Regions from separate parts of the Ilyobacter polytropus DSM 2926 genome, predicted to be linked through region 2. Evidence: riboswitches for the same ligand, from Rfam matches in the RefSeq annotation. Region 2 holds a riboswitch; the other holds the start of a gene.
What was found. Region 2 has a riboswitch for FMN ahead of ribH (6,7-dimethyl-8-ribityllumazine synthase). Riboswitches for the same ligand answer to the same signal wherever they lie in the genome.
Positions count from the first base shown of each region.

Region 1 (15,507 bases), on a different replicon from region 2:
TTGGAGTTGTATAGAGGTTATTTAGAACTTTATGGTGATTATACTACTTTTAGTGCAGGTAGACAGATGATAGTCTGGGGAAGTGCATATATTTTTAACGGAGCTGATGTTTTTAACGAGGTTGATCTTGAAAACCCCAGGAGTGATAAGGATGGGCTTGATTCTCTGAGATTGAAGTATAATTTGCAAAACATGTCCCGTCTTGAAGGGGTGGTTTTTAAAAACTTAGCCAGAGATAACAATATAGGGGCCCGTTATACTTTTTTAGTTGACAATTATGAATTCATGACAAATTATTTTCATTATGATAAAAAAAATCCTTTGGGAGAAGCAGTCAAGAATGAAGATGTTGTACTTGAATTAAAGGGAGATGCAGGAATAGGAATATGGTCACAGCTTATACACAAAGAATCTGAAGGTTCAGATCAGAATGCAGTTGTAATAGGAGGAGACTACAGCTTCGATCTAAGTGGAACTCTTCTTTATACCCTTGCAGAGACTATTTATATAAAAGAGGAAGATACAGGTGCTATTTATCTAAGGTATAACTATGTGGTGAGTGAGGATATAGAGGTTTTTCAGAGTTTACTTGTAGACGGAGAAATAAGTTATCTCTATCTGAGATCAGGTCTTACTTATAAATTAAATGATTATTTCAATATTCAGGTATCTTATAATTATTATAATAATTTCAGAGGTTTATACCAATATTCTTATAATGAAGAGTTAGACAGTGAACTGGTTTTTGAAATCCAAGGATTTTTTTAGAGGGGGCAGAAGATGGCTATAGTGAGTCTTAAAAATATAAAAAAGATTTATCTAAAGGGCGCTCTAGAGGTTAAGGCTCTTAACGGTATAACCCTTGATATTCAAAAGGGAGAATTCACAGTATTAGCAGGACCTTCAGGATCAGGAAAGACGACACTTCTCAATATTATAGGGGCCATGGACAGAGCTACCTCTGGTAAGGCTTTGGTAGACGGAGTTGATCTTTCCCTTTTAAAACCTAAGGATGCCTCGAATTTTAGACGAGAGAAGATAGGGTTTATATTTCAGGATTACAGCCTTATTCCTGTGTTGACAGTATATGAGAATGTGGAGTTTTCTTTAGACCTTCTCGGGATTCATGATAAAGAGAGCAAAAAAGAGATGGTGGAAACTATTTTAAAAGAGATGGATATTTATGAGCTTAAAGACAGAAGGCCTTCTGAAATATCTGGGGGTCAGCAGCAAAGAGTTGCAGTGGCCCGGGCTCTAGTGAAAAAACCAAGTATTATACTAGCAGACGAACCTACGGCAAATTTGGACAGTGTAACAGGTGAAGCTATTCTTGCGATGATGAAAAAACTCAATGAGGAATATAATATAACCTTTATTTTTTCCTCTCATGATCTCAAAATAATTGAAAAAGCTAAACGAGTAGTAAGACTCCGAGATGGGATCAAAGAGGGGGATTCGTCATGATACTTAAAATGATATTTAGAAATATATTTAGGTATAAGAAAAGAACGGTTCTCACATTGATAACCATGATTGTGGGGATATATCTTGCAATATTAGGCGAGGGTCTAAATTCCGGGCTGGAAAATCAGATAACAGATATTTATATAAAAACAGATACATCCTATTATAAAATATATGGTAAAGATTTTTATCTGGAAAAAGAAGATAATGACCAGTTGGATTATCCAATAGATAATCTAGATAAGGTAGAAAAAATACTGAAAAATAAGGATTATAGTAAAAGGCTTTTATTTGAAGGCAGTATAACTGACGGTGAGGAGGAGCTTAGAGCTCAGTTTATAGGGGTGGAACCTCATAAAGAAAATCTTGTATTTAAAAGAAACAGATACATGGTAGATGGATCTTTTGTAGATAATGAGAATTCACTGGTTTTGGGATTGGAAATGGCGAGACTTTTGAAGTTGGGTATAGGGGATGAAGTGACTCTCATAGCCAGAACTGCATCACAGAGTATAAATGCTTATAGTCTAGTTATAACAGGGATAATAAAAACCGGGAATACCATTATGGACAGTAGCTGTGTTTTTATTGATCTGAATTTTGCTCAAAAATTTGCAGACACCCCTTTTGTAAATGATATTGCTGTAAAGACTCTGCTGACTGATGAAGAAGTTGAAAGTCTGAAAAAACTGCAGATAGATTTTATTCCTTGGCAGGAAGAGATAAAGGACATACTTAGGATAACTTCTATAAGAAGAAAAGCCTTTGCCATAATAAGTATTACCATTCTGGTCATGGCAGGTGTGACAATAGCCAATACAATGCTCATGGCCATGCTAGAACGTCAGAAAGAGATAGGTATATTAATGGCAAATGGTATGAATAATAGGGAAATTTTAATCCTTTTTTTAGGCGAAGGAACCCTTGTAGGGAGCTTAGGAAGTTTTATTGGATTTATTTTTGGAGGTATAACTACTAATTATTACCAAAATAATGGTATAGAAATCACAATAAAAAGTAGCGATCTAGGAATAAGTATTCCTTTTTCAGATAGACTTTATCTTTATTTTGATTTAGAAAAATCTTTAATTATATTTGTTGTGGGAATTGTTTTTTCTGTATTTGCTTCGGTATATCCTGCAGTAAAATCTATAAAATTAAATCCTTCAGAAGCTATAAAGGACCGGTGATGGTCATGTTAAAAATAGCATTTAGAAATATATTTAGAAATAAAAGGAGATCTTTCCTGACGGTAGTATCAACGATGATTGGCATAATGGGAGTCACAGTTGGTCTAGGCTGGGTATATGGAATTGAAAGGATGTTTACAGAGGAGGGGAAAAAACTTACTGGGATTGTCAGGGTTACGGCTCACGATTTTCAGCTAAAGGAAAAGTCTTTAGATATATCCTCAAATATATCTTCTGATGAAATTCGGAAATATTTGAGAGATTTTGACGGTACTGCAATTGGAAGGATAAAATTTGGAGCGATGATTTTTTCCGGCGATAAAGATGAAAGAGCTATGGGAATCGGAATTGAAAAAGAGGACAGAAATATAATAGGGTTTGATAATTTTATTTACGAAGGAAGATTTTTAGACTTTGAAAAAAATAATGAGATAATAATAGGAAGCAAGGTGAAAGAAAAACTAGGATTAAAAATCGGAGATTCTGTTACTGTTCTTACTTTCACACAAGATAAGTCTATTTCGGCTCTTAATTATAAAATATCCGGATTTTATAAGATGGATAACGGGCGACTAAACAGAAGCTTTTATGTCACTCTAAAAGATGCTCAGTATTTATTGGATATGAATAATATGGTGACTGAATTTCTTCTATATCCAAAGGAAGAAAAAAACTCTGAAGAATATAAAAAAATACTGGTATCTGAACTTGGGAAAAATTATCTAGTAAAACTCTGGAGTGAGATAGGGATAAATGAATATATGTCGTCAGTTTTTCCAGTAGTGAAATTAATATTCACATTGATCTTGAGTCTCCTTTCTGGCATAGGTATAACTAATACTATGATGATGGTGGTTTTTGAAAGAAGAAAAGAGATAGGAGTTTTAAAGTCGCAGGGAATGAGGAATTCTGATATAAGGAACCTTCTGTGTCTCGAAGGAGGTCTTATAGGATCTTTTGCATCTTTCCTTGGGATTGTAACAGGAGGTGGTATCGTATATTATTTTTCAGTAAAGGGCATAAAGCTTGGAGAAGTTTTAGAGACTGTTTCTGATACAATTAATATCCAGAGTACTATTTATATGTTTTTTAGCTGGAGGCTTCTTATCTTTGGGTTTTTATTGGGATCCATTCTATCTGTTTTTGTAACTTTTATGACCGTAACTCCGGAAATCAAAAAAGAAGCTGTGGATAATCTGAGAAATAAGTAGGAGGATTTCATGAAAAAATATTTGATTATATATTTGATCTTCTCGATTTTTTTATTTGGAATTACAGCAGAGGAGATATTGGAAAAAGTGGACTATAATATGACTCCTAGCTCAATAAAATACGACGGGGAGATGATTATTCATAAAAAGAATAAAAAATTTGTAAAAAAAATGAAGATTCAGGCAGTGGGGAAAAATTTAGCTTTTATCGAGTTTATATCTCCTCCGAGAGACAAAGGAACAAAGTACTTGAGGAATGGAGATAATCTTTGGATATTTCTCCCTAAGGCAGACAGAACAGTGAAAATATCCGGGCATATGTTGAGACAAAATATGATGGGAAGCGACATATCTTATGAAGATCAGACTGACAGAACTCATCTCACAGACATTTACAACTCTGAAATATTGAAAGAAACAGAGGGCTTGTATACTTTGAGACTCGTTGCAAAAGAGGGAGAGGATACAGCTTACTATATGAGGGTTATAGAGGTGGATAAAGAAAACTATGTCCTGAAGAATTCAAAAATGTATGCTATGTCTGGTAAACTTCTCAAGGAGTTTTATGTAGATGAAATTATTCGGATAAAGGGCAGATATTATATAACAAAGTTTCGGATGGAAGACAAGATAAAAAAGGGGTCTTATACGGAGCTGCTTTTAAGTGATATAGTTATTGATCCAGATATTTCAGATTCTGTCTTTACTCTTAGAAACCTTGAGAGAAGAAATTAAAATGGTTCAATATTATATTTGGAATTTCACCTTGTTTTTGACATTTGAAATAAATATTATCAACTTAATTTGAAGATAAATTACTGAATTTATCTGAAAGCCTGTATTGCTTTTCTTTCAAAAGAAAAGCAATACAATCCGAATAAATCAATATCTTCAAACGAATATCTTAGATTCAGGAAGTAACTTAAAGTTATTTATATTTAATTAAAGTTTATAATTTGAATTGAGGATTTCTTTTAAATATTCACTTTTGGGAGAAGTTAAAATATCTTCTGTTTTACCTTCTTCCTCTATCCTGCCATTGTTTATGACGATAATTCTGTCGGAGATTATATTTATAAGAGGGAGGTTGTGTGATATAACTATACAGGTGACTCCGGACTTTTGAAGTTCAAGTATGATGTTTAATATTTCTCTTTGACTTACTAGGTCTAGGTTAGTAGTTGCCTCATCAAAGATAATGACATCTGGAAAAAGAGCCAGTGCCCTAGCTATTGCTGCCTTTTGTCTTTCTCCTCCTGAGAGTTCTCTAGGATATCTATCTAAGTAACTTTCTTTTAATCCTACCTTGTCTAAAAGACTTTTTACCAAACCATTACAGGCATTCTTTGGAATAAGGCCGTGGATAAATGCTCCTTCAAGAATTATATCTTTTAATCTCATTTTTGGATTAAGTGAAGAATACGGGTCTTGAAATATAAGCTGAACTTCCTTTGAAAAAATTTTTTTTTCTCCATGGTTCATGGATTTTAACTCTTTCCCCTTGTATAGTATTTCACCTGTATATCTATCATTTAAAAGTGTCATAGAATTTGCCAAAGTTGACTTTCCACCACCACTTTCTCCTAATATTCCTAATATCTCTCCTTTTTTAAGGTATAGGTTTACCTTCTCAAGGGCGTTAAAAGATCCCTTGTTAAATTTTACAGTGAGATTTTTTATATCAAAGAGTCTACTCAAAATCTTTCCTCCTCAAGTAATCTGGGTGATACTTCCAGCATCTAATAATTCTGTCGTTTATTTTTTTCTCATATCCAATCTCTTCCATGCATATTTTCATGACATCGAAACAGTTTGGGGCAAAGGGACACCCGTAAGATTCCCTATCTGTTTTGCTGTATAGGGGTATTTTTATTTTTTTTCTTTTACATGAGATGGTGAGCTCTGACGAGACAAGGAGTTTTGTATATGGATGTAAGGGGGCGTTAAGAATATTTTTCCCTTCTTCGATGAGAACACCGTTTTTTATAACTGCGACTCTGTCTGCGAGAGTCCTGGCAAGATCAATGTTGTGAGTAATCAATAGTACACTAGAGTTCTTTTTTCTTTCCCTGACAGAGGTAATTATAGTACGGAAATTTACTACGTCAATTGCAGTTGTAACCTCGTCTAAAATTAAAATTTCTGGATCACATATGGATCCCATGGCAAAGGCGGCCCTTTGTTTCATCCCACCTGAAAGTTCGTGAGGAAAGGAGGAATAGGCTCTTTTTTTGTCTAAATTTAATTTTCCAAGGGCCGAATATACCTTTTCAAAAACTGACTTCTTTTTTTCCTCTGTGTGAATGTATAGGGGTTCTTCTATCTGAGATCCTGTCCGAATTGTGGGATTAAATGCGTTCATGGAGTTTTGAAAGACCATTGCAATCTTTTTTCCTCTTATTTTTGAATATTCTCTGTCGCTTAACATATCAATCCTTCTGTTTTTAAAGAAAATTTCACCTTTGAAATTTTTTTCAAATCCCATTATAGTTCTGGCAAGGGTACTTTTTCCACTCCCTGATTCTCCTACTAGGGCAACTACTTCCCCTATTTTGATATCCAGACTAAGATTTTTTACCACTTGTTTTTCTCCAAGCTTTACAGAAAGATTTTTTATTTGAAGGAGCTTATCCATAGTATCCCCTCCAGTGAAGTCTGCTTCCGTTTACAAGTTTTTTAATCCGCTCCCCCATATGAGTTATTATAAAGATGACAGTTACCAGTATAATGCTCGGGAAAATAATTTGATAGGGATAAAAAAATAAGTTCTCTTGAGACCCTGCAATCAACATCCCCCATGTTACATTGGGGTATCCCAACCCAAGACCCAAAATCTGTAGAAAAGCTTCTGCAAAAATATACTTTGGGATATTCATAATAACAGAGGCAGATAAGATACCTATTAAATTAGGAAATATATGATTTTTTATAACTGAAAATGGAGATGCTCCCATTAATTTTGAGGCCTTTACATAATTCTCTTCTTTCAAATGCAGGACTTCTCCCCTTATTACCCTTCCGGTGGAAAACCATCCTGTAAAGGTGATGGCAACAGTAATTCCAAAAAGGTTTCTTCCGAGGAAAATAGGGATAAGAGTCACTAGCACAAGGTAGGGTATAGAGGAAAATATATCTAAAACTCTCATCATAAGAAATTCAGTTTTTCCTCCAAGATAGCCTGCTATAGCCCCATATCCTCCACCAACAAAAAGTTCTACTACCCCTCCAAAGATTGCTATAGTCATTGATATTTTGGTTCCCTTTAAAGTTCTGAAAAAGATATCTCTACCAAGGTCATCAGTACCAAAGAGATGATCTCCAGAAGGAAGCATATTCATATTCCATCTGTTTTCTGCCAGGTGGTCTGGTATAATAAATGACAAAATAATAATAAGAATAATGAAACTCATCTCACATAACAATACAGGGTCATAATTTTTTTTCTTATGATTTGAAAATTTTTCTTCAGAGGAATAACTGTTTAATTTTTCAAATTTATCCATTTTTCCTCCTAAGTCTTGGGTCTGCAATAATAAAAAGAAGTTCAGCGACGTAAACAGATATAATGTAACTTATTGTAAAAACCAAAGTTGACCCTAAAATCATGTTGTAATCCCTGTTGTTTACAGAATCGATATATACAGTTCCAAAACCAGGAACTGAGAAAATACTTTCAATAACATAAAAACCCATAAAAATTCCAGCGATCTGAGGAAGAATAAGTGTGATCATAGGGAAAAGTGCATTTTTTAAAACGTGCTTTTTGAGAAGAGTCCATCTGGTATTACCTTTAGCTCTAGCTTGTAGGATATAATCTTTGTGGAGCTCTTCCAAGATTCCCTCTCTAAAATATTTTGCATATATTCCCGCAGTGGAGATGGCTACGCATACAATAGGTAGGATTACATTTTCTCCGTCTAAGGTTAGAGTAGATAGAGTTGTAAGTTTGACAACAAATATATAATATAGAAAGGTTGCAACTATAAAGCTAGGAACAGAAACCATTAGGATAGATACAACTACCAAAATATTTCTTATGAATTTATTGTTAACGGTAATACTACAAATCCCTGTTATCCCCCCTATAACTAAACCTAAGAGAATTCCTTTTATTCCTATTGAGAAAGAGGTACTTCCATATCTTTTTATTTCGTCGACTACCTTCCTTCCAGGATAGATCATAGATTCTCCCAAGTCTCTATAAAGAAAAATATTTTTAGTAAAATTTATATACTTTTTTAAAATTGGCTCGTTTAGATTGTAATGCTCCAGATAATTATGTTTAGCCTGAGTGCCTATAGTCTTTCCAAGATGAGACAGAGGCGTCCCAGGGAGAGATTCGAGCATAAAGAAGGTCAGCGTAAGCACTGTAAAAAGACTTATTATCATATTGATAGTTTTTCCTAGAATGAATTTTTTCATTGTTCCTCCAAAATAAAAGTGGTAGCAAAATACAACACTACCACTATTTTAAGCTATTCATTATTTTTTTTCAACAAATACATTTTTATAGTCAGTGCTGCCAAATACCGATATTAATAAACCTTTAAGATTTTTTTTATGAAATATTCTTCTTTTTAAAAATACAGTGGGAGCAATAACAGCATTATCAATAAGAATTTCTTCTGCTTCTTTGAAATACTCATATCTTTTTTCTTCGTCTAAAGTCAAGGTTGTTTTTTTCAGTAGTTGATTATAATTAATATTTTTCCAACCGGTAACAATAGAACCTTGGTCGCTTACAAAAGGTTCTAAAAAACTTGAAGGGTCATTATAATCTCCATACCATCCCATACCAGCAAAGTCATAATTTAGTTTAGCAACTTCTCCTTCAAAAATAGACCACTGAACAAATTCAGATCTAACATTAATCCCTAGTGTTTCTTTGTACATTTGTGCAAGATATTCAGAATATTTTCTAGCCCATGTTGTAGTACTTGGGTTTAAAAAAGTTACAGTTATATCTTCTGGAGACTTGTTTATTCCAAGTTCTTTCAATCCCTCTATAAGAAGTTCTCTTGCCTCTTCACTATCTTCTTTTATAAAATTACCTCTTTTTTTTCTGTACTCTTGTTCCCCTATACTTACCTTAGGAGGGACCCAGCCGTAAGCTGGCTCAAATATTCCCCTATATATAACTTCAGCCATCTCATGACGTTTAACTCCCATAGAGAAAGCTTTTCTTATTTTCTTATTTTTGAAGAGTTCTGATTTTTGATTGAAAAATAAGAAATTAGTGGCGGCACTGTATCCAGAAATCTCATTGAATTTTTTACTTTTTATAAACTTATCTGCCCACTCTTTTTTTGTTGCCTCTACGATATCTGCCTGTCCTTTTGAGAGCATTGCCATTCTCACATTTTCATCTTTGACAATATGAACATTTACGTTAGATAGTTTTACAGAATGTTTATCCCAGTAGTTTTTGTTTTTTGACAAAACTATCTTTTTTTCATGATTCCATTCACTTATCTTATAAGGCCCATTATATACCATTTTATCAGCACTGCTTCCATAAGACTCACCATATTTTTCGACGATATCTTTTCTCTGAGGAGACATAAGAGTCGAGGCGGTTAACTGTATGAAATAAGGTGTTGGGTTTTCTAATTCTACAACAAGGGTTTTATTATCTATAGACTTTACTCCCAGGCTCTCTTTATCCGCTTTTCCGCTATTATATTTTTCAGCATTTTTTATTGGATATAGAAGATATGCCATAGGAGAGGCTGTCTTCGGGTCGAGACTTCTTTTAATTCCGTACTCAAAATCTTCCGCTGTAACTTTTCTACCATCTTCCCACTGATAATCTCTCAGAAAGAAAATCCATCTTTTACCGTCGTCTTCTATCTTCCATGAGAGAGCTCCGGCTTTTTCGGGAACCTCTTCTCCCACAGAATTTTTTGAAATTCTAGTTAAACCCTCTAATGAGTTTTTTAAGAGTTCTATAGAATAATCATCTGCTGCCTTGGAAGGATCGAGGGTTTTAGGTTCGTAGTTGAAAAAAATGCTGATTTCATCTTTGCTCAATTTTTCTGGATTCTTTTCCGGAGGATCGGATAAAGGATTAAAAAATGATATTAAGGATATTGAAATAATTAAAAAACTTAAAAGTATCGTTATTTTATGAGCCTTTTTCATATTAAAATGATTCTCCTTCATTGTTAAATTTTGTTTATATCCTCTATAATATTCTATTTTTAAAATTTTTACAATTAAAATAATATTTTTTTTCTGCTATAGATACATTAAAACCCTTATATACATAAAGTTCAAAAAAAAATGAAATCAAAATACATTCTCTAATGAAAAGAAAGTTGAAGTCGACATATACTTGACATATATTTAAAAATATGTTAAAAAAATATTAGCACTCATTATAAACAATTGCTAACAAGGAGGACAAAAATGTCAAAAGAAACTTTAAATTTTCAAACAGAAACCAGTGAACTTTTAAATCTGGTAATCCACTCGATTTACACACACAAAGAAATTTTTTTAAGGGAGTTGGTTTCCAATGCAAGTGATGCAATAGATAAACTAAAATTTTTATCTATTACAGATAAAGGGCTTTTAGAAGGAGATCAGGATTTTAAAATAGAGATAGCAGCGTCAAAGGATAAAAAAGTTATAAAGATATCTGATAACGGTATAGGGATGAATCACGATGAGTTAGTTGCGAATCTAGGTACTATTGCCAAGTCAGGATCAAAGGCTTTTATGAAGGCAATGAAAGAATCTAAGAAACAATCTGACCTAGAGATAATAGGACAGTTTGGTGTAGGTTTTTACTCTGCTTTTATGGTAGCTGAGAAGATAACAGTTGCCACAAGAAGAGCTGGAGAGGAAAAAGCTTATAAATGGGAGTCAGACGGGAAAAATACCTTTGTAATAGATGAGATTAAAAAAGAGAAGAGGGGTACAGAGATAACCCTTCATATAAGAGAGGATAAAGAAAATCCAAACGACGAATATTTAGAAGAATACAAAATAAGAGAGTTGATTAAAAAGTACTCTGATTATGTAAGATATCCTATAAACCTAGAAGTTGAAAAAAAAGATGGGGATAAAACAGAAAAAATTATGGAAACCTTAAATTCTATGATTCCTATCTGGAAAAAAAATAAAACTGATGTAACTGAAGAAGAATATAACGAGTTTTATATTTCAAAATTTCATGATTGGGAAAAACCACTTATGAATATTCATATAAAAGTAGAGGGAAATATAGATTACACTGCTCTTCTTTATATCCCGTCAAGAACACCTATGGATTTTTATACTAAGGACTATGAAAAGGGACTTCAACTTTACACCAAAAATGTATTTATTATGGATAAGTGCAAACAACTTGTTCCAGACCATTTTAGATTTGTAAAAGGTTTAGTAGATTCTGCCGACTTTTCACTTAATATATCAAGAGAAATACTTCAACAGGACAGACAGCTGCAGAGCCTAGGTAAAAATATACAGAAAAAAATTCAGAGAGAGTTAGAAAATTTATTGAAGAATGACAGGAAAAAATATGAGCTTTTCTGGGATGCCTTCGGTACGGATATAAAAGCAGGTATATACAGTGAATATGGTTTACATAAAGATAATCTTAAAAATCTTTTGATTTTCCATAGCACTTTCAGTGATGATAAAACAACTCTTTCTGAATATGTTAGCAGAATGACTGAGGATCAGAAGGAGATATATTATGTCTCAGGTGAGGATCTTGAATCCCTTAAAAAAATGCCTCAGATGGAAGCAGTAAAGGAAAAAGGTTATGAAGTTCTTTTCCTGAATGAACGTGTAGACGAGTTTGCCATAAGAACTCTTATGGAGTTTGACGGAAAGCCTTTTAAATCTGTTACTGAGTCAAATTTAGACCTTGAAGACGAGATGGAAAAAAAGATTTTAGAAGAGAGTGAAGGAGAAAACAAAAATCTCTTAGACGGAATTCAAGATGCCTTGAAGGATAAAATATCCAAGGTAAAACTAACAAACAGATTAAAATCAAGTGCAGTCTGCTTGGTAAGCGGTGAAAACGGTATTTCTTTTGAGATGGAGAAAGTTATGAAGGATATTCCTGGACAAGAAGATGCTGTAAAGGCAGAAAGAATTTTAGAGATAAATCCATCTCACAATCTATTTAAGGCTTTAAAATCTATTTATGAAAAATCACCTGAGGAAATTGTAGACTATGCTGATATTCTTTACAATCAGGCACTTCTTGTAGAGGGGTTCCAGTTAGATGATCCTGTGGAATTTTCCAACAAGATAACTAATCTTTTGATAAAAGCATCAAAATAGAGGGCAGACCCTTTCGGGTCACCCTCTGTTTTTATTTTTCATCAATTATAAGCTCGTTTAAAGGCCTTTTAGGTACATAGTGAACATTATTTTCATCTCTGAAATAATTTATCTTTCCATTTTTTGCGTCTATAATTTTTATCTTTTCTGCAGATTCTCCTAGAGCTATGATAAGCTCCACCTGAAAGTCATCTGCTATATTCATTGCTTCTTTGACTTTATTTTTGTCAAAGGCTCCGATCATACAGCCTCCATACCCCATCTCTGTAGCTTTTAGCATAATATTTTGAGCGGCGATACCTATATCACAGTAAAGAGACTTTTCCGGAAGAGGAAGATTTTTATCACTGCACATGAGAATGTATGCCGAGGGACTTTCTGATTCTGAAGGGTTCCATTCTAGAAGACCAGCCCAGTGTGTGAGTGGAAATACTTTTTTTAAGCTTTCCTCTTGAATTACAGTTATATATTTAATTCCTTGCAGATTTCTGCTAGCAGCTGACAATCTTACACACTTCATTATTTCCATTATCTCTTCTTTGGTTATTTTTTTATCTCCAAAGCTTCTGATAGATCTGGTATTTTTAATTAAATCATAAATCATAATTTTACCTCCTGTTTTTATTTAAATTATAGAGAAACTTTTTTGCTTTTTCAAGGTAATATTTTATAAATTAGTTATAATCATTAGAAGTTAAGGCTTCTTGAAATCCAAATAGAAGGCATAAAAAAATCTCTCCCCAGGAGAGATTTTTATATATTTTGAGAAATTTCTTCATTTTGATGTTTGGAGTTGTTTTGGGTGATGTTATATATAGATATAAGCATTATAAAGACACTGATCCATTGGACTGGACTTAGAATATTCCCGTTGAATATATAATCAAATAATATACTCGATATGGGGAAACAAAGTTCACACATGGTAGCAACATTTGCCTTTATGTAATTTAATCCCTTGTAGTAAAGCAGTATTGCTCCACTACCGCTGGTAAGACCGATTATTGTAAAAATAATCCAGTGTGTTTTTGTAGTGGCTGATATGCCTCCGAGACTTCCTGTATAAAGAGTTATTAAAAACATTATAAGGCTGGTAAAGCCATACCTTAAATACAGAGCAGTCCTGAAAGAAGAGTTTTCCAGGACTTTTTTACCAAATACCGTACCGCTTCCAAATGAGAATGCTGCAAGGAGAGATAAAAGACTGGCCTTGAACATATTTCCTCCATTTGCTATTTCCGGAACATGAAATTCAAAGGTTAGAAAATATCCTGCTAATAATGATATAGAAGACCATAAAAGGAAATTTTTTCCTATTTTTTCCTTTAATATAATCCTGGCAAGAATTATAGCAAAAACAGGCTGGAGTTTTTGCAGAAGCGTCACCACAGTGAGGTGCTTGAAATTAACTAAAAACAGGGCTTTTACAATGGCTAAAGTACCTATAGAACCTCCGAATAAAGCAATCAGGAAAAAATAGATAAAATCTTTTCTAGGTATTTTTTTTGCTGCTTTTATTTCTTCTTTTCCAAATAAAACAGACATTCCTGCAAAAGGAAGTAGATGTAATATAAACACTACCAGTGGAACGCTTAGAGAGTATAGTCTAGGAGTCAGGACTACCCCGTCAAATCCCCATAAGACTGCTGCACCACAGATAAACAGAGCACCTATCATTTCTTTGTTTTTATAAGAATTCATGAAAACCTCCAGTAAATAAAAAAACCCCGAAAAAGGGGCTTATAATTCTAAAAACAGCATTGTATAAAATATGCTGTGATCTCTATCCTATCCAGACTATAACTGTCGGTTTCGGAATTTCACCGAATCAAGGCAAAAGCCTTAGCGGACTATACCGCCGGTGGGGAATTACACCCCGCCCCTAAAGATCTTTGTATTTTTATTTTGATTATATCACTCCTGAGATTCTTTGTCAAAGACTGTTAGATATTAAAAAAAGGTTGACAATAGGACTAAATAAATGTACTATATTTAAATATAAAATTATTTTTGGAGAATTAAATATGAATATATTTCTTAAAGAAAAAAAATATGAAAATATTATAATAATAATTAGCTCTCAGGTGTGGACTGTTTAAAAACTAGCGTTTTTAACATAGAAGTTCAGACCTCATTTTGATACAAACCAGAAGAGGCCTGAGCTTGAGAGTATAAAATATACATTGAGCTTGAGCCAAAAAGGTTTAAGCTCTTTTTATTTTGTAAATATTCATTTTTAAATCTAAAAAAATTAATTGATATAATCTTATGGGGGGTAGGAATTATGACAGTAGCATTAGAAGATATAAAAAAAGCACACAATACTTTAAAGGGTTCTGTGAAAAGAACTGCTTTGGCTGATTGTCCGGCTTTGAGTGAAATAACTGGAAATGAGGTATATCTTAAACTGGAAAATCTTCAAAAGACAGGTTCTTTTAAGATAAGAGGAGCTTTAAATAAAATATCCAATCTTACTGAAGATGAAAAATCAAAAGGTGTAATAGCATCTTCTGCAGGTAACCACGCTCAAGGTGTTGCACTAGGTGCAAAAGATATGGGGATCAAGGCAACAATAGTTATGCCAAAAAATGCTCCTCTTGCTAAAGTGTCTGCAACCAGAAGTTATGGTGCAGAGGTAATATTGCATGGTCCTGTATATGATGATGCCTATGCAAAAGCCTGTGAGATTCAAAAAGAAACTGGGGCTACCTTTGTACATCCCTTTGATGATGAATGTGTTATCGCAGGTCAGGGAACAATAGGGCTAGAGATATTAGAGGATTTAGAAGACGTTGATGCTATCGTGGTTCCTGTAGGTGGAGGAGGTCTTCTAGCAGGGATAGCGGTAGCTGTAAAATCTATAAACCCAGATATAAAGGTAATCGGGGTAGAAGCCTCAAATGCTGCCTCAATGAAATCAGCTCTTCAAAAAGGCTATGTCCATGAGATAAATACAAACTCTACAATTGCCGATGGTATAGCAGTTAGAAAGGCAGGAGAGGTGACCTATGGCCTTATTAAAAAATATGTTGATGAGATAATTACCGTTACTGAATCTGAGATAGCTCAGGCTATATTGTTTCTCATAGAAAAAAACAGAGTAGTAACTGAAGGTGCAGGAGCTGCATCTCTGGCAGCTGTAATTTCTGGAAAACTGAAAATGACAGGTAAAAAAATAGTGTCTATAATTTCCGGTGGAAATATAGATGTGAATTTTATGGAAAGAATATTAAATGAGGCCCTTATAAAAGAGGGTAGAAGATTTAGGTTCAGGGTGGATATTCCTGACAGGGCAGGGGCCCTTCAAGACCTTCTGGAAGGAATAACCAATCAGAATGCAAATA
Region 1 is NC_014632.1:1,338,262-1,353,768, reverse strand. It holds gene ILYOP_RS06270 (hypothetical protein) at 1-768, shown strand, start outside; gene ILYOP_RS06265 (ABC transporter ATP-binding protein) at 781-1,464, shown strand; gene ILYOP_RS06260 (ABC transporter permease) at 1,461-2,654, shown strand; gene ILYOP_RS06255 (ABC transporter permease) at 2,660-3,865, shown strand; gene ILYOP_RS06250 (outer membrane lipoprotein-sorting protein) at 3,875-4,600, shown strand; gene ILYOP_RS06245 (ABC transporter ATP-binding protein) at 4,808-5,563, opposite strand; gene ILYOP_RS06240 (ABC transporter ATP-binding protein) at 5,556-6,500, opposite strand; gene ILYOP_RS06235 (ABC transporter permease) at 6,493-7,368, opposite strand; gene ILYOP_RS06230 (ABC transporter permease) at 7,361-8,287, opposite strand; gene ILYOP_RS06225 (peptide ABC transporter substrate-binding protein) at 8,348-10,006, opposite strand; gene htpG (molecular chaperone HtpG) at 10,274-12,163, shown strand; gene ILYOP_RS06215 (nitroreductase family protein) at 12,195-12,767, opposite strand; gene ILYOP_RS06210 (DMT family transporter) at 12,917-13,864, opposite strand; FMN riboswitch at 13,940-14,056, opposite strand; gene ilvA (threonine ammonia-lyase) at 14,448-15,507, shown strand, end outside.
Region 1: another riboswitch for FMN. It lies ahead of ILYOP_RS06210 (DMT family transporter); the one in region 2 lies ahead of ribH (6,7-dimethyl-8-ribityllumazine synthase).

Region 2 (15,507 bases):
ATACCGGATGAAATATTGATTGAAAGTTCTTATTCTTTTATATTTAATTCTAGTAATTATACAAGTATTACAGAGGACCTTATAGACACTCTTAAAAATTCTAAATTAGGTGGTGGAATTGTAATAAAGCCAGATGTATATAGTGATCTTTCTTCTATCCCGGCCTCAGATGTATCAAACATTTTAAAACTTGTAGCTGATAAAAAAGCCTTTTTCAATGTAAATTTAACGAATCCAGACGCTACAGCCTGTGTTATGGATGATCTTGAAAGGGTAACGGTATTTTCTACCGGAGAATTTGCTATGTGTACCAGAATGACTATGGGTTGCTATGAGGATGGGTATATAGGACATATTGACACTACTACTTTTCAAGAAGCTGTGGCAAATAGAATTGAACTAGCTAGTCAGATATCGGAAACCGGTATGTGTTTATGTAAAACTCAAGCAGCTATAGAAAGTGCTAATTACGTTGACGAAATAATTCAAGCTACAGACGGAATTTATGACGGTTTGGTTGTAGCAAAGGACTAGGTGATTAAATGTACTACTTTATGAAAAATGTTTCAAATAAAGATACTTTTCAATATATGACCGGTGATTGGTACGGGGAAAATATGGCGGATCCTGTTAATCGAGAGGAAAAAGTAAAAGTTATGTGCAGCTTTTTAGAGGAAAATACAACTTTAATCCCGGAGGATCTATCAATAGTGGACTTTGGATCTGGGAATGGAGCTGTGCTTGAGGCTATGAGTAAATATTTTAAAAGTGTTAAAGGTTACGAAATAAGGGAAAGCATTTTAGAAGATTCTTATCAAAGAGAAAATGTTGAAACCTTAGATGTTTTGGAAGGGATCCCGGAAAGTTTTGATATTGGACACGCAAATATATTGATGTATTTTTCAGAGGATGAACTAACAAATTTCTTTGAGAAAAATACCGGGGATCTGAAAGCTCTAATAATTACATATAGATTTGGATTTGTATTAAATGATGAGGCCCGGATCAATTTCTTGACTGAAATAAAATTTAAGGCCCTTGCAGAAAAGTATGGATTTGAATTTTATACAGATCCTACATTTTCTAATGTGTCTTATATGATTAAATCTGACTATTTGAAGTAGGTTAAGCTTATGATTAAACGCCTTAATACAAGGAAGCACCTTGCAGGGCTTATGACGGCCTCAGAAAATTTAAATATCGAGAGTAGGATCTTAAATTTTAATCAAATTGAAATAGAACCAATAGAGCTATATGGTTCCTATATAAAAAATAAATTAATCGGTTATATTGGAATAAATACCTATAAAAATAAAGCACTTCAAATATTCGCTTTAAAAACTGATGGCGGCCCGGCTTTTTATAACGATATCATTAAATTTTTAGACTATACAATGTTGTTCTTGGATTGGGCCACGTTTGAAGTGATGGAAAAAAGTCCCGGAGAAAATCTGGTAAGGATTCTTTCAAAGAAAAAGCCAGAATATAAGATTCGGGAACTTCATAGGGAAACAACTAAAAATGGATCCAAAATAATTAAATATATAGGAGGATCTTATCAGTGAAAAAGGAGGAACTGTTTTGAAAATGAATCAAGCGGGATATGACTTAGTAAAAAACTCAGAAGGCTTAAAATTAAAAGCGTACTTATGTCCAGCTGGGAAATGGACTATAGGTTATGGATCAACCCTATATGAAGATGGCTCAAAAGTAAAAAAAGGAGATACTATAACCAAAGAAAGAGCAGATAAATTATTAAATAATTTAATTTCTAAATTTGAAGAAGAAGCAAGAAGACTAATCAAGATTGAACTCAATGAAAACCAATTTTCAGCTTTAGTTGATTTTATATATAATTTAGGAATTGGAAATTTCAGAAAATCTACATTATTGAAAAAAATCAACTCCGGAGAACTTGAAGGGGCCTCTGAAGAATTTGAAAGGTGGATTTATAGCAACGGTAAAAAACTAGAGGGATTAAGAAAAAGAAGAAAATCAGAAAAAGAACTATTTTTAGCAGAAATTTGAAAGGGGGAAAAATTGGATAAGAACTGCGGACCACTACAACTAGACCATGAAAAAAGAATTTCTGCTCTTGAGACTTCTATAAAAGGGGCATTTTCTAGAATGAACCATATAGAAGAAAATCAAAAGATTTTAACAGATATGAACGCTAATATAAAAGTAATAGCGGAGAGATACACAGAGTTAAATAAAAAATTTGATAAGGTTGAAACAGATCTAGAGGAACTTAAAGGAAAATCTGGAAAGCGATATGAACAGTTAATCAGTTTAATTATGACTGTTGTAATTAGCGGAGTTTTAGGAGCTTTTATAAAATCTTTGTTTTAAAGTGGAGGGATATATTATGGAATTTTTAAGTAAGTATGGATTGGTTATTTTCTCCGGGGTAGTTTTTTTAGGTGTTTTTTTCAAGTTCAAGAAAAAAGCCCATCAATTAGGAGACAATATAGGGGATAGACTGCCGGAAACTGTTAGGAAGGAAATGGGTGAATATATCGAAGCTTTTGCAGAGGGACTAAAAGGTGAAAACTATGATGGGGACGGAAACCTTGTAAGTAATACCCAAATTGATAATGCGATACAAAAGGTGAAGATTGATTTGGGTTTGAAGGAATAACCCTGAAAAAACTGGGTGTTGAGTTAAGTTTTAACCCTTTGCAATATAAGACTAAGCTATTCACAGTAAGGTTCAATCTTAGAGGGGATTCTATACAAAGTATATTTAGAAATATTTTCAGATGATAAAAGCCAGGGGTCGAGTCCCTGGCTTAAATTTTATATAATGTGGGCAATATCTTATTAAAATAACCTTGCCTACCTAATTTTAATATATCTTCTTTATTTGAATTTAAAATTTCCGTATGTTCTAATGGGAATTCAAATAAATCGCTATTATTTGCTATGTACCATGATATAAATAATAAAAACAATTCAGGCTTCTCACCTGAAAGACTTGAGTAAAGATTTGCTGCATCAAAAATTAAAATCTCTGTTGCTTTAGGATTAAAATTTAAAAATTCATCAGAATCTTTATCGGCATGCTTAAAAAAATTTTGAGCTGCATTAAATTTTTTTATAACTTCTTTTTCATGCTCTTTTTTTACTCCATATTTAAAAAACATTTCTCTTATTGAAAAAGAAGAATTTTCTTTTTTATAATTTAAATCTCTAATAACATTATATGCTGCACAAGTAAGAGTATGAATAGACACAGGATCTTTTTCATTAAAATATAAAATAATTGCTGTTTCCAGTTGTCTTTTAACTATATCTAATTTTGAAAGTGTTAATTCTTTCATAATTCTCCTTTTTTCTTTGCCATTTCTTTGCCAAATAAAAAAGAGAAGAACTTACATTCCTCTCTAACAGTTAATTTTAATGGTGCCACCTGGCGGAGTCGAACCGCCGACCTCTACCTTACCATGGTATTGCTCTACCTACTGAGCTAAGGCGGCGTAAGGCTGCAGCAAAAGTATATCATCACTTATTAAAAGTTGTCAACTTTTTTATTTATAATCTTAATTTTTAAAAATATTAAATTTATAGAGGCTGACCTTTTAGAGTCAGCCCCTATACTTTCTTACTTACCTACTTAATCCCTGCAGATCTTCATATCCTTTGCAACTCTCGCCACAGTTTCAGACACTACCTTTACAACTCTCTCATCAAATGGATCAGGAATTATATAGTCATCTCTCAACTCCGACTCCTCTATTACGTTAGCAAGAGCTATAGCTGCCGCCATCTTCATCTCTTCAGTTATTTTTTTCGCCTTTGCATCTAGAGCACCTCTAAAAAGTCCTGGGAATGCAAGAACATTATTAACCTGATTATGGAAGTCAGATCTTCCTGTCCCCACTATCCTAGCTCCTGCTGCTAAGGCCTCATCAGGCATTATCTCTGGAGTAGGATTTGCCATGGCAAAGATTATTGAATCAGTATTCATAGTCTTTATCATTTCAGGCTTAAGTATACCTGGAGCTGATACCCCTATAAATATATCTGCACCCTTTACTGCATCTCCTAGTCCACCTTTTAGGTTTTCTTTGTTGGTAATAGTAGAGAGTTCTCTAGAAAGGAAGTCATATTCCCTAGTTTCATCGTCTCTTGCGATAATACCATCCTTATCCACTGCTATGATATTATTTACATTGAGCTCTTTTATCATTTTTATTATCGAGCTTCCTGCTGCTCCTGCACCGCATACCACTACATTGGCATCTTTTAGATCTTTTTTCAATAATTTATAAGAATTCATTATAGCAGCGGACACTATGATTGCAGTTCCGTGCTGGTCATCATGAAATACAGGTATGTCTAATTCATCTTTTAACCTTGTCTCTATCTCTACACATCTAGGTGCAGATATATCCTCTAGGTTAATACCACCAAAGCTTGGTGCCAAAAGCTTACACGTTTTTATTATCTCTTCTGTATCCTGAGTATCGAGGCAGATTGGAAAAGAATCTACACCGGCAAATTCTTTTAATAAAATGGCCTTTCCCTCCATTACAGGGAGAGCAGCTTCAGGCCCTATGTTTCCAAGACCTAATACTGCAGATCCGTCACTTATTACAGCCACCATATTCCCTTTAGATGTATATTTGTAGACATCTTCCTTATTTTCCTGAATCTTTCTACAAGGTTCTGCAACTCCTGGAGAATATGCAAGACTAAGTTCCTCTCTGTTGGTTACCCTTACTTTTGAGATTACCTCTATTTTACCCTTATTTTCCTCGTGTAGCTTTAAAGACTTTTCATAAACTGTTGACATGACGACCTCCTAATAATTATTTTCTATATTCAGCTTGTCCTGTTTCGTATTGATCATTTCCATAAGTATCATTGATTACAATAACAGGAAAATCTTCTACTTCAAGTTTTCTTATTGCTTCTGATCCTAAATCTTCATAAGCTATCACTTCAGCTTTTTTGATGCACTTTGCTATAAGTGCAGCAGCCCCACCTGTGGCAGCAAAATAAACCCCTTTATTTCTTACACAGGCATCTTTTACCTCTTGAGATCTTCCCCCTTTACCTATCATTCCTTTTAAGCCCTGATCCAAAAGAGTAGGAGCAAAAGGATCCATTCTATAGCTTGTTGTAGGCCCTGCACTTCCTATAGGATTTCCTGGCTTAGCAGGAGATGGCCCTACATAATATATAATCTGACCATTTACATCAAAAGGTAATTCTTTTCCTTCTTCTACTAACTTTACAAGTCTAGCATGAGCTGCATCTCTTGCAGTATAAATTGTACCTGTTATTTGTACTATATCTCCTGATTTTAGTTTTTCTGTATCTTCTGCCGTTAAAGGTGTTGTTAACTTAATCATTTTTCCCCTCCAAATTTAAATGATATATTATAGGATTACTTCTTTATGCCTAGCTGCATGACAGTTTATGTTTACAGCAACTGGAAGTGATGCTATATGACATGGATAACTGTTTACTTTTACAGTTAGAGCTGTTACTTTTCCACCTAGACCTAGTGGCCCTACTCCAGTATTGTTAATAAGCTCAAGAAGTTCATCTTCTAATTTTGCATTTACAGGATCTGGACTTTTATCATTTAGATCTCTCATAAGTGCCTCTTTGGCTAGAAGAGCAGCTTTTTCAAAAGTTCCTCCTAGGCCCACACCTACTACCATTGGAGGGCATGGATTTCCTCCACCGGCTTTGATAGCTTCAATTATTAGATTCTTTACTCCCTCTACACCTGCTGCAGGAGCGAGCATTTTTACATAACTCATATTTTCACTTCCTCCACCTTTAGGAGCCACGATAATCTTCACCTTATCTGATCCAGGTACAAGTTTAGTATGAATAATTGCAGGAGTATTGTCCTTTGTATTGACTCTGTCAAGAGGATGTCTTACTGCAGATTTTCTGAGATATCCCTCTTCATATCCTTTTCTTACACCGGCGTTGATAGCCTCATAGATGTCACCGTTTATTTTTACTTCTGTACCCACTTCCAAGAAAACTACTGCCAGTCCAGTATCTTGGCACATAGGGACCTGGTCATCAGCAGCGATACCATCATTTGTAATTATCTGCTCTAAAATGTTTTTTCCTACAGGAGACTCTTCTTTCTCCAAGGCTTCTTTGATTTTCCCCATTACATCCTTACCAATAAAGTAGTTGGCCTCTATACAGAGTCTTGCAACTTCTTCTGTTACTTTTGTCAAATCAAGTTCTTTCACATTAACCACCCTTTTTTAAAATTTTTTATACTACCGAGGCATTTCTTAAATTATAACAGACACATATATCCCGTATCACATAATTAGATTATATCTTTTATTGGTGATTCTTAAAAATTGATAAATACAATCCTCAACAAATATATCATTTATAAGTTATATTAAGCGACAAATTATTCTAAAACAAAACATTTAATCTCAAAAAAGCATTTTAATTCTCTATTAAAATTTAACACAGAAAACAGTTTTAATGCCACTTTATTTAATTAAATTAATCTTTAATAATTATAATAACTCTGCCTCTTGCAATCAATCCTAAAAAAATCACAAAAAAAATACGCCCCACTCTCTGTACCTTACGAACAAAGAAAGTAAAACGATTTGTTGTCTGAAAAGGCGTGAAAAAAGGATTTTCCACAGCTTAAAAGACCTGTCATTTACTTCTATCTTTCATTAAAATGAATAATAATCTCTAATAATAATATAACTTTAAAAAACCAAAGATGCAACTTAAGTGAAATAAATAGCTTTTTTAATTTTTAAAAAAAATTTCATAAACAAAGAGATTCTATATATTTTTGTAGTATAATTTAGAGAATCGATTTTATTCGTCTTGTTTTAATCGAATTTTTTTAGGAGGAATACAATTGAAAATAATAATTTACTTTATCATTTTTACATTATCATGTTTGCCTGCCAAGTCTGAGATACCGATAATAATAAAAGACTCTAACGGAAAAATAACATATGAAAAAGACCGAAATGGAAACATCATAAAAAAAGATTTTTTCAGCTTTAAATATGATGATTTGGGAAGGATTATTTTTTTAGATGATGGAGATATCACAATGACCTACGCCTATAATGATAACCCCGACAACAGCACCGATGTAACTGTGGTCATGAGAGAAAAATCCAAAAGAAGAGATTTTTCCTATAAGATCATAAAAAAAGAGACCCCAACTATGAAAACAGAAGAAATTCACGGTCGTACAGTTGCCTTTCATTCCGGATTTTCCCAGAATAAGCTACTTTTTTCAAAAGAAACACTATTAGACGAAAAAGGAAAACCCTTTGAAATTCTAGAAAAAGAATATGTCAGACGTATAGGAAAGGACTCGACTCTTTATTTCATGAAATATCCAATTATAAGAAGATTTACCAGAAAGGTCCCCACCAGGAAAAGAGGATGGTCCGAGATAAGTTACACAACAAACGAGGAAGGATATTACAGTGTAAGAAAAGGCAAAAACTTCGTAAACTATACCACAGAAGCTATTTACAGACCCCAGAGTTTTATCACTGGTAACGGTATAGGGGTTACAGTGAAGGTTTACAATCCAAAAGGAAGATTAGATTTTGTCGAAAGTAATGGACGACGATTTTCATACAACTATTTTTACATTGGAAAAAATGAAAAAAGACATATAGAAAGACTAGAAATCATAAACAGCGGAACTCTACTAGAAACACTTTACTATACTTATCCTGATGGATATATTGACCCTGAGAAAAAGTTAGATCCTAAAACTAAAGTTGTTGAGGAAAATGATACCTCAGAAGAAAATGAAACTGTCTCGGTTTTAGGAGATTTTAAAAGTATCGACCTTTCTAAAAATACTTCTACTAAAAAAATAGCTCAAGACTTAGAAGTACCTATTTATAAAAAAGAAGTCCGATTTAGAAGATATGATCAGTAGTAATCCTTGTAAAATACAAATACCCCACTATTCAATAATAAAATACAGCATATTAAATATAATTAAATTTTGTCATTCTTCTGGATAATTTCTTGTACTAATTCTTCTTTATATTTTTAAAGAAGGATATAACTGTTTTTTACTGAATTATATACTGTATAGGATTTTTTTGGGTTTTTATACTTTTAAAATAGGGGTGTAAGATTATGTTAATTGAAAACAAAAAAATACCTGAATTAATTAGAAATTCTTGTGAAATTGTAGACCGTCTCAACAAACAGTTTGGAGAAGTAACAAAAGATGAAGAATGGAAAGAGGAATACGGATACTGGATAAAAGAAAATGAGAAGTACGGCCTTTGGTTTGGAATGCACTTTGGTATATGGAATACCTTTGGTTTTCCGCTATGCTTTAGCATCAACCAGAAAGAAAGCGATGATTTCAGTAAAATAAAGCTCTTGCTCGATTCTCAAGGCTATAAAAGTCATCTTTATAAATATGCAGACAATTATCACGAATTGGTAGTTCCAGTAAGAAAAACCCATTTTAAAAATCCAAAAGTAGAAAATGAAATAGGAGAAATTATCCGGGAAATAATAGAAATTTTAGAAAAAAATATAACCTAATTAAAAAATCAAAATAATACAGACATTTCCATGTCAGAATCTTTACTGTTAAACTCGAATTTTACTGAATATACTTTTATAACAAGATAAAAGAAGAGGGGAAAATTCCCTCTTCTTTTAAGTATCTCTATCAGAATAATTTTAGCAGACAATTTCCCATAAACATGATAATTCATCCTATACAAATACCATAAAATTATTTATTTTCATCCAGTTTTAATATGTGTCCAAGTTTAGTCTTCTTGGTTTTAAGGTATCTCAGATTATTTTCATTTGAGTCTACCTCTATACCCTTTCTTTTATTTACCTTTACTCCGTATTTCTCGAGGCCATTTACCTTCCTAAGGTTATTTGTCATGACTCTCACAGATTTAACCTCTAAAGCCTTTAACATTTGAGAAGCTACAGCATAGTCTCTTAGATCAGCTTCAAATCCTAGCTGCTCATTTGCCTCTACTGTATCCAATCCCTTGTCCTGAAGTGCATAGGCTTTTATCTTGTTGATAAGACCGATCCCTCTACCTTCTTGTCTGAGATACAGGATAATCCCAGCTCCTTCTTCGTCTATTTTTTTCATAGCTTCCTTCAGCTGAAGTCCGCAGTCACATCTCATCGACCCTAATATATCTCCTGTAAAACACTCTGAATGTATTCTGATAAGAACATCTTCCTTACCTTTTATATCTCCTTTTATAAGAGCAATATGCTCTTTACCATCCAATTTATTATCAAAGGCAACTATTTCAAAATTTCCAGCAATTGTAGGCATAGTTGCAGTTGCATAGACCTCCATTAGTACATCATGTTCTTTTCTGTATTTTATGAGGTCTTCTATAGATACAATTTTTAGGTCATGCTCTTTTGCAAACTCTTTTAGGTCCATAAGTCTCGCCATTGTTCCGTCATCCTTTAGTATTTCACAGATAACTCCCACAGGCTTTAAACCCGCAAGTCTTGCAAGATCTACAGCAGCTTCTGTGTGCCCTGGTCTTGCCAAGACTCCTCCGTCTTTTGCCACCAATGGGAAAAGATGTCCCGGTCTTTTAAAATCCCATGGTCCCTTGCTTTCATCTACTAGATCAGTTATAGTTTTTACTCTGTCTGCTACAGAAATTCCAGTAGTGGTACCTTCTGCAGCATCTACTGAGACAGTAAATGCTGTCCCGTGAGAGTCTGTATTTCTATTTACCATTTGAGGAAGGTGCAGCTGATCTGCCCTCTCTCTTGTCATAGGTACACATGTGAGACCTCTGGCGTATTTGGCCATAAAGTTTATACTCTCATAGCTTACCTTTTCCCCGGCGATAATGATGTCACCTTCGTTTTCACGGTTTTCATCATCTACCACAATTACCATTTTTCCGGCCTTTATATCCTCTATAGCTTCATCTATTCTATCTAGCATAGTAATTCATCTCCCGTTTTTAAAAAAATCCGTTTTCAAAAAGGAATTTTTCATCGATTCCCTTCTTCTTTTTCTCCTCTTTGCTGTTATCAAAATGTAAAAGCCTTTCCACATACTTTCCTATAAGATCAGTCTCAACGTTGATATAATCTCCGATTCTTTTATAGCCCAGAGTGATCATCTCTTGAGTGTGTGGTATGAGTGATACACTTATACTTTCCTTTGTAAAGTCAACAATTGTTAGACTGGCTCCATCGAGGGTTATCCTACCCTTTTCAACCACATATTTCATCAGTCTAGGCTCTACGCTGATCTCATATATTTTTGCAATTCCTTCCTGTTTTATAGAGATTATTTTCCCCTCGCAGTCTACGTCCCCTGTAACCAAATGACCTCCTAGTGGAGTGGCCAGCGTCAGGGATTTTTCAAGATTTACCTTTGACCCACTTTTCAGCCTTTTCAGGTTTGTTCTTTTTACTGTTTCAAACATACAATCTGCCGTAAAATAATTATCACCTAACTCTACAGCTGTGAGACAGGTACCGTTTGTTGCTATACTATCACCTATCTTGGCACCCTCAAGTACTTTTTTGCATTTTATTTTTATTTTCAGGGATTTTTCTCCTCTTGCAACAGAGATTACTTCCCCCATCTCTTCTACCAGTCCTGTAAAAATTTGGGTCACCCCCTTTTTTTAATCTTTATAAAATTCCACTGAAATATTATTTCCATACTGATTAAATTTAACATTTTTCAGTTCAAAAGCTTCCTCAATACTGTCAAATGAAAATCCTTTTATAAAAGGTATCCCTTTTTGGTCTCCCAATATCTTAGGGGCTATAAATATCTCTCCTCCATCTATAGCATTCTCTTCAAAGGCCTTAGATATGAGGTAACTTCCTCCTTCAAGTAAAACAGAATCTATCTTAAGTTCACCAACTTTTTTTAGAATATCACTTATTTTAAACTCATCCCCAGGAAGCCAGGCAAAACGAACCCCCCTCGCTTCCAAGAGTGATACTTTTTCTGAATCTTTGTTTTTTTCTGAAGTTACTATTATGCTCTTACCGTCTTTCATACTTGCAAAATTTGAATCACTGGGAACAATAAGCTCAGGATCTATTACTATCCTAAAGGGATCATTTCCGCCTTCTATCCTTGCATTGAGCCGTGGATTATCCATAACAAGGGTATTTGCCCCTACCATTATTCCCATAAAACGGTGTCTCAATCTTTGTACCTTCTCTCTAGAGACCTCGTTGGTTATCCATTTAGAACTTCCTGTTCTGGCAGCTATTTTTCCGTCTAAGGTAATAGCACATTTAAGAAAAACAAATGGTTTTTCCGTAGTTATGTACTTCATAAATACCCTATTTAGTTCTAAGGCTTCTTTTTCCATCAGCCCAACTTCCACCTCTATACCGGCTCTTTCTAGAATTTTTACTCCTCTTCCTGCCACAAGGGGATTAGGATCAAGACAGGCTATCACACACTTTTTTATACCCATCTCTATTATTTTTTCAGCACACGGAGGAGTTTTCCCGTAGTGAGAGCAAGGCTCTAAGGTCACGTAAATCGTGGCGCCGCGACACTCAGATCCTGCCTCATTCAAGGCATAGACCTCAGCATGAGGACCTCCGTATTGTTTGTGATACCCTTCCCCTACTATAGTTCCGTTTTTCACCACCACGGCTCCTACCATAGGATTTGGGTTTACATTCCCTTCTCCCTTTAATGCGAGTTTTAGAGCCGTCTCCATGTATTTTTTATCCATAGTTTACATCCCCTTTAAAAGGTTTACCATTTCTATAGCAGATACTCCTGCATCAAATCCTTTGTTTCCAGCCTTTGTACCGGCTCTTTCAATACACTCCTCTATTGTATTCGTTGTAAGAACTCCAAATATTACAGGGATACCTGTTTCTAAAGAGACTGAAGCTACTCCCTTTGAAACCTCCGAGCATACATAATCAAAATGCGGAGTGGCTCCTCTTATTACTGCTCCAAGTGTAATAACAGCATCGTATTTCCCAGATCTTGCCATTTTTTGAGCTACTAGCGGCATTTCAAAGGCGCCTGGAACCCATGCTAAATCTATATCTTCCTCAGAGACTTCATGTCTTTTTAAAGCATCTAAAGCTCCACCTATTAATTTAGACGAAACAAACTCATTAAATCTTCCTGCTATAATTCCTACTTTTAGACCTTTTCCTGTGAAATTTCCCTCAATAACTCTCATAATTCCTCCTTGTTTTTCCATTTATTATAAATATAAAAGCCCGGATAAACTCCGGGCATAGTTCTTACTAGGATTAGACTGAAATTAGCCGTAAAAATACAGCTCTATAAATCTCCTTCTCCCATCCAGACTTTACTGTCGGTTCTGGAATTACACCAGATCAAGGCCCTATGGCCTTCGCGGACTGTCACCGCCGGTCGGGAATTTCACCCTGCCCTGAAGATTCCTATATTTATTATTTTCATAACTAGTATAACTTCTTTTTCCCTGTTTTGTCAACTCCTAGAGAAAATATAAAAATTTAATATTACAACGCTTCAAAATACATAGCTCGATTTTAAGCCTCTTTGTAAATGTTGATATCTCTGCTTTTTCTGAGTTCTTTCACCTTAGCTCCTATTCTTTTAAAATGTTCACTTTGAAAATGTGCTTCGAGACAGTCCATATCTTCCCATTTCTCTATAAAGGTAAAGGTTCCTGCACTTTCTGTATCTTCATAAAGAACATACTCTATACACCCCTTCTCCTTCCTAGTCTCATCTATAAGTTCCCTAGTCAGGCTTTTAAACTCCTCTGTCTTTCCTTCTTTCAAAATTGATTTCGCTACTACTATTATCATTTATTTCCTCCCCTGTAAACTTATTTTAATTGAACAAAAACAAAATAACAAAAAATAAAGGAATATCTTTTCTCACTTTGTAAAGGTATTATAAGAAAGAGATATTAAAGTTTTCAAAAAAACGGATTTAGTTTCTCAGATTTTAAAAATTCCATTTTACCCTAGGAATCATTTAGGGAGAAATCGTAAATTTATTTTTATTTAGGATCTGGGATATACTAAAGATTCTATTGATTTTTTTAAGATTTAATAGGAGTTGATGATGTCAAAAATATTGAAGATGAGGTATAACTCTTGAGACAATTGAATATTGAAAAAAATCAAAAAGACAAAGCTAACGAAGTAATTGTTATGAGTTAGCAGTTTATCTTTTATCTGCTATACTAAGAAACAAAATTAAAAATGTTTCATTTAAAAAGAGCTTTAACTCTTTTTGATAAGAATTTTTCAAGGTCGGCTAAAAAGTCGACCTTTTTTATATACTTTAAAATTTTGGTTTTCCTTTAAGTAAGTGAGCTCTTTATAAAAATCATTTTACCTCTATACCCAAAATTTCTACAAGTTTACTTTTAAAATCCTTCGACCTTTTATGCAATTCATCTATAGCGTCTGCAGTCCCTTTGGCTCCCTTTCTGCCCAGAAAAAAGAAATGATTACCTGATAATTCAAGACTTAACTCTTCAGGAGCTTTTCGGACCATCTCCCTTATCTTTTTCCACTCTGTATCGTTAAATTTTTTTAATCTCATCTGAGGCAAAACATAACTTTTGGTTATCTTATTTACTATAACCATCCCCCAGTTATACTTGTCTGTCATGGCGTGTCTGGCATCATCTATTGAATCATTGGTTATATTTGCAGTGAGAGGATATCCCGCATAATCATATCCTGCAGAGTCTTCTATGGTTTCACTAAAATTTTTAACAAATTCCCCACCTCTATACCTCCATCCATGGTTAAAAAGATTTATGGGAGTATTCCCAAAATAATGTGTCCTTCCAATTTCACGAGGGATTAAACTGTCACTTTCTAACCCATTTAACATTGCGTTTTCAGCCACTGTTCTGGCTTCTCTTCTTCCGCTTCCAAAAACTGCATAACCTTTATCACCAACCATAAATATTCCTTTATCATCATTACTCTTTTTTAATTTTGGGTATATTGTAGGAGACGACAATCCAGGCATAGGAGGTGTCGCAGCTAGCCCTATCCATAGTTCTATATCCAGTTTTATTTTTTCAGCAGCTATTCCCAAAGCATGGGATACCCTCCCAGCCATGCTCCACCCTACGGCTATGACTTTATTTTCCAGGTTGTTTTCCTGTATTACATCTTTTGAAGCTAGAGCTATCTGCTCGCCCCACTGTTTAATTGTAAAACCCGGGTAGGCTCCTTCAAACACCTGATCCTTTACCTCCAGTGGATAAGAAAGAAAAAGTAAATTATAACCTCGCTTATAAAGCCAGTAGGCCAAAAACTGTTTAGAATCAAAACTTTCATGAACACCGTAAAAAATTCTAGCTGTGCTGTTTGCCCCTGGTGATACTACAACTAAGGGCATATTTTTTTCTCCAGGAACAAATTTCATCATCACCGGATAATTATTATATACACGTATCTCCTCGCCTTCAAAGAGTTTTCCTTCTGCTATTTTTGAAAATAAAAACATCATAATAAAAATTGAAAATATGTATATATAACTGCCGTTTACAATTAATTCCATTTTAATCCCTCCATTCACTATCTATTCTAACATTTTTCAATCTTTTTTATACCAGAATTCAGAAATTCTCAATTTTTTTTGAATTTTTAAATGAATCAGTTTCTTTTCATGATAAAAATAGTGATATATTCGACTTGTGCAAAAAAAGTTTTAAGTCAAAATTTAATAAATACATTCTAAAAAGTTGTATTTTTGAGAATTAAAACTCTGAATATATAGTTTATAAATATAGAATTTGGCAGTTTTAAGCGTCTATTATTAATAACAATATTAATGCTTCACAAGTTGATCTCTGTAGTAGACTTACTACTATTCTTATAGTAAAATATAAGTAATAAAAATTTAATATAAAAGGAGTGATATACTTTGGTTAGTCTACCTATACATGATCCTGTCTTAATATTTGCTATTGTTATGTCCAGTGTACTTGTAGCACCGCTGTTTGCTCAAAAATTAAAACTCCCAGGGATAGTAGGTCTTATTGCAGCAGGTCTCATAGTAGGGCCACATACCTTCGGAATATTGGAAAATGACCGAACCATAGATTTACTAGGGACAATTGGGCTCTTGTATATCATGTTTGAAGCTGGTCTTGAAATAAACCTCGGAGAGGTAAAAAAGAATAAACATCACAGTATATTGTTTGGACTGCTGACATTTTCAGTCCCTTTGGTTATGGGAATTCTAAGTGGAGTCTATATACTAAAAATGAATTTAATGGCATCGGTGCTCATGGCTAGTCTTTTCTCATCTCATACTCTAATAAGTTTTCCTATAGTCAGTAAACTGGGATTATCTAAAAAGAGCTCTGTCTCTACAACCATAGGAGCTACTATTATTACTGATACCTTGGCATTTTTAGTAATGATAGTTGTCATAGCATCCAACCAAGGAAACCTTGGGGTTTACTTCTGGATAAAATTATTTTCCTTAAGTACTCTATATGTTGCATTGACAGGATTATA
Region 2 is NC_014633.1:87,560-103,066, reverse strand. It holds gene ILYOP_RS10395 (radical SAM protein) at 1-534, shown strand, start outside; gene ILYOP_RS10390 (class I SAM-dependent methyltransferase) at 555-1,124, shown strand; gene ILYOP_RS10385 (hypothetical protein) at 1,134-1,565, shown strand; gene ILYOP_RS10380 (lysozyme) at 1,588-2,028, shown strand; gene ILYOP_RS10375 (hypothetical protein) at 2,041-2,352, shown strand; gene ILYOP_RS10370 (hypothetical protein) at 2,369-2,641, shown strand; gene ILYOP_RS15245 (hypothetical protein) at 2,793-3,323, opposite strand; tRNA gene ILYOP_RS10360 (tRNA-Thr) at 3,404-3,479, opposite strand; gene ILYOP_RS10355 (NAD(P)-dependent malic enzyme) at 3,617-4,798, opposite strand; gene ILYOP_RS10350 (Fe-S-containing hydro-lyase) at 4,815-5,360, opposite strand; gene ILYOP_RS10345 (fumarate hydratase) at 5,388-6,230, opposite strand; gene ILYOP_RS10340 (hypothetical protein) at 6,878-7,930, shown strand; gene ILYOP_RS10335 (hypothetical protein) at 8,137-8,556, shown strand; gene ILYOP_RS10330 (bifunctional 3,4-dihydroxy-2-butanone-4-phosphate synthase/GTP cyclohydrolase II) at 8,753-9,961, opposite strand; gene ILYOP_RS10325 (riboflavin synthase) at 9,981-10,637, opposite strand; gene ribD (bifunctional diaminohydroxyphosphoribosylaminopyrimidine deaminase/5-amino-6-(5-phosphoribosylamino)uracil reductase RibD) at 10,656-11,735, opposite strand; gene ribH (6,7-dimethyl-8-ribityllumazine synthase) at 11,739-12,200, opposite strand; FMN riboswitch at 12,310-12,428, opposite strand; gene ILYOP_RS10310 (putative quinol monooxygenase) at 12,538-12,819, opposite strand; gene ILYOP_RS10305 (hypothetical protein) at 13,349-14,542, opposite strand; gene ILYOP_RS10300 (cation:proton antiporter domain-containing protein) at 14,909-15,507, shown strand, end outside.